One region of the Plantactinospora sonchi genome, then DNA from elsewhere that is predicted to be linked to it. Evidence: riboswitches for the same ligand, from Rfam matches in the RefSeq annotation. Region 1 holds a riboswitch; the other holds the start of a gene.
The links. Region 1 has a riboswitch for cyclic di-AMP ahead of V1633_RS27665 (coiled-coil domain-containing protein). Riboswitches for the same ligand answer to the same signal wherever they lie in the genome.
Positions count from the first base shown of each region.

Region 2: linked by a shared signal. The riboswitch ahead of V1633_RS10925 (C39 family peptidase) and the one ahead of V1633_RS27665 (coiled-coil domain-containing protein) in region 1 are both predicted to bind cyclic di-AMP.

Region 1 covers NZ_JAZGQK010000026.1:123,260-127,873, reverse strand. The annotation lists gene V1633_RS27670 (cellulose-binding domain-containing protein) at 1-878, shown strand, start outside; gene V1633_RS27665 (coiled-coil domain-containing protein) at 993-2,096, opposite strand; cyclic di-AMP (ydaO/yuaA leader) riboswitch at 2,101-2,229, opposite strand; gene V1633_RS27660 (cation diffusion facilitator family transporter) at 2,463-3,377, opposite strand; gene V1633_RS27655 (ABC transporter permease) at 3,539-4,614, opposite strand, start outside.
Region 2 covers NZ_JAZGQK010000007.1:394,691-399,304, forward strand. The annotation lists gene mdlC (benzoylformate decarboxylase) at 1-1,269, opposite strand, end outside; cyclic di-AMP (ydaO/yuaA leader) riboswitch at 1,554-1,692, shown strand; gene V1633_RS10925 (C39 family peptidase) at 2,159-3,016, shown strand; gene V1633_RS10930 (GNAT family N-acetyltransferase) at 3,185-3,958, opposite strand; gene V1633_RS10935 (ABC transporter ATP-binding protein) at 4,023-4,614, opposite strand, start outside.

The DNA of each region.
Region 1 (4,614 bases):
CCGAGTTCGGCGTGCAGGGCACGTATTCGGCGAGCGCGGCGGCACCGACCGGGTTCACCCTGAACGGCGTACCGTGCAACGGCGCCGAGCCGACTGTGCCACCGACGCCCACGATTCCACCCAGGACGCCGCCGCCCACCACGCCGCCGCCGACCACGCCGCCGCCCACCACCGGACCGCCGCCGGCGGGCTGCGGCACCGCCGTGCTCTGTGACGGTTTCGAGAACCAGACGGGTACGACGCCCTCCGGTGACTGGAGTGTCAACTATCCCGACTGTCAGGGCAGCGGCACTGCCTCGATCGACAGCACGACGGCGCACCAGGGCAGTCGGTCGGTACGGATCAGCGGTACGGCGGGCTACTGCAACCACGTCTTCGTCCGGTCCAACCGGGACCTCAGCGGTGCCGGCGCGGTCCGGTACGGCCGGTTCTGGGTCCGGCACACCACCGCGCTGCCGACCCAGCACGTCACGTTCCTGGCCATGCGGGACGCCAACGACGGCAACCGTGACCTGCGGATGGGTGGCCAGAACGGGGCCCTGCAGTGGAACCGGGCCTCCGACGACGCCACGCTGCCGGAGCAGAGCCCGAACGGTGTCGCGCTCAGTCTGCCGTTGCCGGTGAACCGGTGGACCTGCGTCGAGTTCCTGGTCGACGGCACCCAGGGACGGTTGCAGACCTGGGTCGACGGTACGGCGGTGACCGGCCTGACCGCCGACGGCACTCCCACCCACGACGTCGACGGGCAGTGGCACAACCGGGCCAACTGGCGGCCGAACCTGACCGATCTGCGGCTCGGCTGGGAGAGCTACGGCGAGGGCGCCGACACGCTCTGGTTCGACGACGTCGCGCTCGGCTCGGCCCGGATCGGCTGCTGACCGCACGGCCGCCGTCGTCGGGTGTCCGGTGTGACGTTCGGACAGAAGCGACCCGCCGGCACTGCCCAGGGGTGGCGGGCGGTGCCGGCGGGTGGTTTCGCGGACGTGCGTCGGTCAGTTCATGGACAGGTGCACGTGGTTGGTGTGGTCACTCGAGGGGTCTCCGCCCCCGTTGTAGGCCCGCCAGCCACTGCTCGGCAGCCAGATCTGCTTGAACCAGATCACGTACAGCACACCGAGCCGGTCGGCGTTCTTCACGAAGTACGCCGCCAGGTTGTTGCCGTACGTCCGGTCGCCGCCGGTGGCCACGCCGCCGAAGCCGTTCTTCTGGGCGGCGAAGTCGCACGCCCGACCCTTCGGGTGCTCGCCGCTGCCGCCGCTGCGGAAGCAGGAGACGTACCGGGTGAAGCCGGCCGCTTTGGCCTGGTTGAGCGCGTGCAGGGTGCGGGGGGTGATGCACCCGTCGGCCGGCGTCGGGTCGTTCACGCTGCACGACTCGGCCGGCCAGGAGCCGTCGGAGTTGCGCGGTGCCGGCCTCGCCGAGGCGGAGTTGCCGCCGCTGACCCCGCCGCTGGCCCCGCCGCTGTTCGCCGCGGCCAGCGCCCGTTCGGCCTGCTTCTTGCGGGTCTCCATCACCTCGACCTGTTTGCGCTGCTCCCGGATCTCCCGGTCGAGCTCGGCCTTGGCCTCGGTCTCGGCGTCGAGGGTCGCCCGGAGGTCGCGCAGGGCGCGGTTCTCGTTGGCGGCCACCTTGTCCAGTGCGGCGGCCCGGTCCAGCAGGCTGGCCGGGGAGCCGCTGCTGAGCAGGGCGGAGACCTGACCGAGCCGGCCGGTCCGGTACGCCACCCCGGCCATCTCGGCGACCTGCTGGCTCCGGGCCGTGACCTCGGTGCGTAGCGTGCCGAGCTGTTCGGTCAGTTCCTTCTGTCGCTTGACGGAACGGTCCAGTTTGGTCTTGGCGTCGACGTACCCCTTGCTCGCCTTTTCGAGCTGCTCGCGGAGGTCGTCGGTGCCCCCTTCGTCGATGTCACCGGGTGCGTAACCGAGTGGGGCCGGGGCCGCGGTGGCGGGGGAGCCGCCGAGCGTCACGACGAGTGCGCCCAGGGCGACCAGCGCGGTCAGTACGACAACCAGTCGGGCGGCCGATCCGCGGCCGGATCCCGGTACCGCCCAGGTGGCTGGGCGGATGGTACTGCTGGCAGATGCCAGGAACGGCATGACAGTGTCCTTCCGTCAGTCGCCGACCGGGTTAGCTGACGGGTTCGGGACGGAAGATCCCTACCGCTGGCGCGGATACACCCCTGGTACCTGGTTCCCCGGCTCGCGCGTGGCGATTAGGCGGCGGTCTCCACGGTTCGGCGGGTGCCGTCCGGCGGAGGCCGGAGCTGAGCCTACCGGCAGTTGCCGTCGGGGGACACGCGTGGTTGCCGGTGTGGGCGCCCCGATTATGCGGTTTCCGGGTGAACTAATCGGACAAACTCGACCGATTGCCGGGGCAAATTTAAGGCCCAGCTAACTACTCCGGGTAGGCGTGGCGCGAGCCACCGGGCATCCGTCACGCCGAGGTCCGCTTCGGCTCCGCGGTCACCAGTCGGTGGGGCCGCAGGCGCCGGGCGTCGTACGGGGTTCCACCTGCAGCGTGGCGTGCGAGATGTGAAAGTCATCGTGCAGCGCCGAGTGGGCGGCGGCGAGCACGGTCGCGACCTCCGCCCCGGCGTCCAGGGTGAGGTGGGCGGAGGCGACCTCCATCCCGGAGGTGAGCGTCCACACGTGCAGATCGTGTACGTCGCAGACACCGGGTACGGCGGCCAGCCGGGTCCGTACCGTCGCCACGTCCAGGTGTTCGGGAGCGGCCTGGACCAGGATGCGGACCGCGGTACGGCCCAGTCGCCAGGTGCGGGGCAGGATGAAGAGTCCGACCGCCAGCGCCACGATCGGGTCGGCCCAACGCCAGCCGGTGAAGATGATCAGCAACGCGGCGACGATCACCCCCGCCGAGTTGAGCAGGTCGGCCAGCACCTCCAGGTACGCCCCGCGTAGGTTGATGCTCTCCCGCGCCCCGGCCCGGAGCAGCCCGAACGCGGCGAGGTTGGCCAGCAGGCCGAGTGCCGCCACCACCAGCATCGGCCCGGCCGCGACCTGGGGCGGGTCGCCGAACCGGCGTACCGCCTCGACCAGTACGTAGAGCGCGACGCCGAAGAGCAGGACCGCGTTGGCGAGCGCCGCCAGCACCTCCAGCCGGTAGAGCCCGAAGGTGCGCTGCGGGTCGGCCGCCGCCCGCCCGGCCGCGGTGATCGCGGCCAGCGCCATCCCGATCCCGAGTACGTCGGTGAACATGTGTCCGGCGTCGGAGAGCAGCGCGAGTGAGCCGGTGAGCAGCGCGGCCACCGCCTCGACCACCATCAGCGCGGCGAGCAGCGCGAAGGCGGCCCACAACCGGCCCCGGTGCCGTTGCGCCGCGCGCGTCACCGCACCGGCGTGGTCATGTCCTGCCCCCACGTCCACACCTTCCCCGCTGTGTCCAGCGTGATCCGACATATGCCGAGATCGCGATATGTCCGGCGGTCGGCCCCATCGATGCTCACGCGGCTGGCCGCCGACCGGTAGGTGGTTAGGAAGGGGGCCCTTTTCTCCAGAAAGCGATAAGAAGGGGCCCTTCCTTACACGAGGGGGGCTCGGGCGGCCTGCCGGGCGGGCGGCAGGCTGGCCAGCACCGCCGCCGCGCCGGCCAGTACCAGGCAGAGGGCGAGCTGACCCACCGGGACGACCGGCAGGCCGTGCCCGTACGCGCTGATCAGCCCGAGGGCCGCCGCCCAGCCGAGGGTGACCCCGAGGGCGAGCCCGGCCAGCGCGCCGATCGCGGCGATCAGCGACGCCTCGACCAGCAGCAGGGCGGTGAGGTGTCGGCGGCCCAGCCCGAGCGCCCGCAGCAGGGCGGACTCGTGTCGGCGCTCGAAGACCGACAGGGCGAGGGTGTTGCCGATGCCCAGCACCGCGATCAGGACCGACATGCCGAGCAGCGCGGCGAAGATCCCGAGCAGTTCGTCGAGGGTGGTGGAGAGCGCGTCGGCCTGCTCGGCGAGGGCCCGGACCCGAACCGTCGGGTGGTCGTGCAGCAGCCTGTCGAGGGCCTGCCGGCCGGCCGCCGTCGACACCCCGGGGGCGAGGTCGACCAGGATCCGGTCCGCGGCGGCCTTGCCGTAGCCGGCGACGTACGCCGCCCAGTCGACCAGGACGGCACCGTCGGTCGGCGCGTCGTCGTAGAGCGCGACCACGGTCAACGGGTCCGCCGGACCCAGACCCAGCGGGATCCGGTCGCCGACTGCGAGCCCCCGCTCGGCCGCCAGCCGTCGGCTCAGCGCCACCGCGTCCGGGCCGAGCCGGTCCAGGCTGCCGGCGGTCACCTCCGGCCGGATCGGCCCGACCAACTGCTCCGGCGGCACCGCCCAGACCCGGACCCGGGGGTCCAGCGGGGCCGGCGCCTGACGGACCTCGGCCACCGTGGCGAACGCCGGGTCGGCCCGGAGCCGCTGCGCCAGTCCGGCCGGCAACGGGCCGCGTACCGCCGTCGGCGTGCCGTCCAGGCGGACGGTGTCCAGCACGAACTCCACCGGGAAGTTCTCGGTCAGTTCACGTCCGGCCTGCTGTCGGGCGGTTGCCAGCAGCACGCCGAACATCGCCATCAGGGCCACGCCGATCATCAGCGCGCTGCTGGTCGCCGCGGTCCTGCGCGGGT
Region 2 (4,614 bases), on a different contig from region 1:
CGGCCGGTGCTGGCCGGTGTCACGCTGGGCGAGCGCGATGCCCACCGCGGCGGGCATCGCGAAGCCGAGACCGCCGCTGGCCATCTTGAAGTAGGAGCCGGGTCGGGTGATCGGCAACTGCCGGTGCAGAGCGCTGAGGTTGGACGGGGTCTCCGGCACCAGTACGCCGTCGGCCGGCCACTCGGCGGCGAGGGTGGCGAACAGGGCTTCCGGGGCGAGTGGCCGGCCGGGTTCGACGGTCGGCGCGGCGGGCTTCGGCGGCGGCAGGGGCCGGTCCGCCGCCGGCAGTCGGGCGATCAGTCCGGCGCAGGCGAGCCCGACGTCGCCGACCAGGCTGTCCCCGACCGGTGCCCGGGCCGCCTCGTCCGGGTCGTCGGTGAGGTGCAGCAGCCGGGTGCCGGACGGGAGGTAGCCGTGCTCGCCGGGGACGTACGGGTAGTAGCGGAAGACCGGCGCGCCGACCACCAGGACAAGATCGTGTCCGACCAGCTTCTCGGCGAGCGGGCCGATCGCCGGGGGTAGCAGCCCCTGGAACTGGGGGTGGTCCTGTGGGAAGCCGACCCGGTCGGCGAACGGCGGTTGCCACACCGGCGCCCGGGTCCGCTCGGCCAGCGCGACCGCCTCGGCCCAGCCGCCGGCACGGTCGATCCCGGGGCCGACCACCAGCATCGGATTCCGGCAGTGTGCCAGTGACTCCGCGAATCGGTCGAGCATGGCGGGATCGGGCGCCGTCCGGGTGCTCACCTGGCGGGTCACCGGGACGCCGTCGGCCGGTTCGTCCCAGTCGTCGAGTGGCAGGGAGAGGTAGACCGGCCCGCAGGGCGGTTGTACGGCGGTGGCGTGGGCGCGCATGAACGCCTCCGGTATGTCCTGCGCGCGGAGTGGCTCGTGGCTCCATTTCACGTACGGTTCCGGCAACTGGGTCGGCCGCACATTCGTGAGCATCGGCTCGAACAAATTCATCGTGCGGGTCTGTTGTCCGGCGGTGACGATCATCGGTGTCCGGTTGTGCCAGGCGGTGACGAGGCTGCCCATTCCGTTTCCGGTACCCGGCGCGGTGTGCAGGTTGACGTGCACCGGCCGGCCGCTCACCTGCGCGTAGCCGTCCGCCATCGCCACCGCCGACGCCTCCTGCAGGGCCAGTACGTAGCTGAAGTCGGCGGGGAAGTTCTTCAGGAACGGCTCCTCGGTCGAACCGGGGTTGCCGAACAGCGTGGTGATGCCGAGGGACCGGAGCAGGTCGTACGTCGCTTCGTGCACCGTTGTCATCGACGTGTGCCTCCTGGGGTGCCTGTCCCACCGACCGACCTGGCGCACCGGTCGGCGGGCGTTGAGCCGCCCCGCTAACCGGGCTATTTCCGTCATACCGTACGCGTACATGATCATGCTGGTTTATCCAGTCGGCCGCCCGGCCTTCCGGCAACCGGCCCCGGCTCGGCGAAATCGCGGTCCTGGTCACTGTTTTGCCAGCTGAGAGGGGTTGGCAACGGAGGAGAGCGGCCAGTAATGTCGGCCCGTCTGGTCCGGCCGCTTGGTCGCCATCGGGTGACACCGGAGCAGACCCGCCGAGTCGTTCACACGAGCCGGGGACCCACAGTTATCTGGGGTGAATCCGCGAGCCATGGCCCGCGGTAGGGCGGCCTTCCCGCCCGAATCCGTCAGCTAACCCGGTAGGCGGCGCAGGAAGGAGTACGTGTACGTGCCGCACCACCTGGGCCGTGGCCCATCCCCCCAGTTTCCGTACCGCACCGCGTCCCGACCCCGGGTCCGCGTGTCCGCCCGGGCCCACCCGGTACGGGCCGTAGTGCCGACTCCGGGCCTCGGTGGTTCCTGACCCGAGAGCGCGTCGACGCGAGTGGCCCCCGTAGGCGGTAGGCCCGGCCAGACGACCGGGAACCGGAACTGAACGGGCCCGTCGGGCGCCGGTCGACCTCGGCTCATCCGCACCAGTGTCATTTCCTGGTGTTCTCGTGAGTGGCTGAGTCGTCGGCGATTTCACTCGTGTCTGTGGTGGACCATGTCCGGTCTGAGCAGAGATAAATAATTTCCGCGCCGTCCGCGCGGCATAGCGTCGCATTCTCGAACAGCGGACGGAAACGTCGTACCGACAATCATCGCCGAATGATTGACGATACGCATTTCCCCCCGGAGGGTAATTGTGAAGCACGCGATCAACCAGCGACTCCGAAGTGCCGTGACCGGTCGACGTAACCGGTTCGCGCTCGCCTCGGCGGCGATCCTCGCCGCCGCCGCGACCAGCGGCGTCGTACTGGCGACCGAGGGATCCGGGGCGCCGACCAGCGCCTCCACCGTCGCTGTCGCGGAACTCGGCCAGGCGGTCGCGGACGGCGGCCAGGCCGGCGGAGCGGCCCAGGCGATCACGCCCGCCACCACGGACCCGACGACGGCCCCGGGCACCGCCGACGCGGCGCCCCAGACGACGTCGGCGACCGGCGACGCGAGCCCGACCGCGGCCAAGAAGAAGGACGAGCCGCCGGCGGCGCCGGCGGCGAAGACGCTGGACTACAACTTCCAGGCTCAGACGACCTACTACTACTGTGGCCCGGCGGCGACCCGGATCGCGCTGACCGCCCGCGACATGGGGTTGAGCCAGGACGACGTGGCGAACCGGCTGGGCACCACGACCAGCGGCACGAACTCCGCCGAGGACACCACCCGGGTCCTGAACAGCGTCACCAGGACCGACTTCTACCGGACCACCGCGATCCCCGGCCAGTCCGCGTCCCCGGCCCAGATGGACAAGCTGCAGGCCGACGTCGTGCACGCGGTCAGCAACGGGTACGCGGTGGTGGCGAACATCGCCGGTTCGGCCGTCGACACCGCCGGTGTCGGGCACAGCTACCCGGGCGGTCACTACCTGACGGTGGTCGGTTACCGCGACAACGGTCGTACTGTCAAGATCGCTGACCCGGCCATCCCCGGCTCGGACAGCACCTACTGGATGACCACCATCGACCTGGCGAACTGGATCGCCACTCGGGGTTACTCCGCCTGACGCCCGGCCCACCGACACCCCACCCGCCGGCGTGGCATCCCTCCCCGCCGCCGGCGCCACCCCGCCCGACGGACCTCCGTCGGGCGGGGTGGTCGGGTTTGCGGGCAAGCCACCCCGACCCGGCGCCCCGGTCGCGCCGGCGGGTCGGCACGGCCGGTCGGTTGACGGCTACGCCGTCGTCGCGCCGAAGCTGAACTCGCCGTACTCGGCGACCGGGGTGAAGCCGAGCCGCCGGTAGAGGGCGATCGCGGCCTCGTTGTCCGCCCTGACGTTCAGGGTCACCCAACGCACCGTGCTGAGCAGCCGTCGGCAGAGCGCGGCCACCGCCGACGTGGCCAGCCCCTGCCCCCGGGCGGCCGGATGGGTGGTCACGTTCCCCAGCGCGCTCACCCGGTACACCGGGGACCAGACGTGCACCCCGGCCACCGCCAGCAGCTCACCGTCGCGCCGGATGCCGACGTACTGCCCGGTCTGGACCATCCGCTCGTCGAACCAGTTGCCCGGGTAGGCGGCCCGGTAGAGCGCCGCCATCTGCGGCAGGTCGGCGACGGTGAGCAGTTCACCGGCCGGGGCGACCCGGTCCAGCCGCTCCGGGTCGGTGAGCGCCATCTTCAGGTGCGCCCCGTGCGCCCGCGACACGAAGTGCTCACCCAGCACCGTCTCCCCGCCCGGCGACAGGTGGGCGTAGAAGGTCCGGGGCAGCAGCGGGACCAGCGCGGTCAGCAGCTCGGCCAGGTCCGCCGGAGAGCGGTCCAGTGCCAGCAACGTGGGCTGGCCGCCACCGTGGTACAGCAGCGCCACCTGCTCACCCCACCGGTACCAGCTGGTGTACGGCCAGTAGAAGTCGTCGAGATCGCCGAGCTCGTACGCGTGCAAATGGGGGTCGCGGCCCAGCAGGGCGGCGAGCTCGTCCCGGTCATGGCTGGTCCGGATGATCGTCACGGGCCAGATCATGGCACGGGCGCCGCCGGTGTCCGGCGACGCCCGTGTGCTGCCTGCTGCCGGTCTACGACCGGTTCATGAACTTCTCGTACTCCGCGACGACCTCGTCGGTCGGGCCGTCCGCCCGGATCACCCCGGACTCCAGCCAGATGGACCGCTCGCAGGTGTCCCGGATCGAGGCGATCGCGTGGCTCACCAGGAACACCGTGCCGGCCTCGGCGCGCAGCTCCCGGACCCGCTGCTCGCTGCGGCGCCGGAACCGGGCGTCACCGGTGGCGAGCGCCTCGTCGATCAGCAGGACGTCGTGCTTCTTCGCCGCCGCGATGGAGAAGCGCAGTCGGGCCGACATGCCGGAGGAGTACGTCCGCATCGGCAGCGAGCTGAAGTCGCCCCGGTCGTTGATCCCGGAGAACCGGATGATCTCGGGGGTGTACTGGCGTACCTGCGCCGGGGACATCCCCATCGCCAGACAGCCGAGCGCGACGTTGCGTTCCCCGGAGAGGTCGTTCATCAGCGCCGCGTTCACGCCGAGCAGCGACGGCTGTCCCTGGGCGTAGATCGCGCCCCGGGTGGCCGGCAGCAGCCCGGCGATCGCCCGCAGCAGGGTCGACTTGCCGGAGCCGTTGCTGCCGAGCAGGCCGATCGCCTCACCCCGG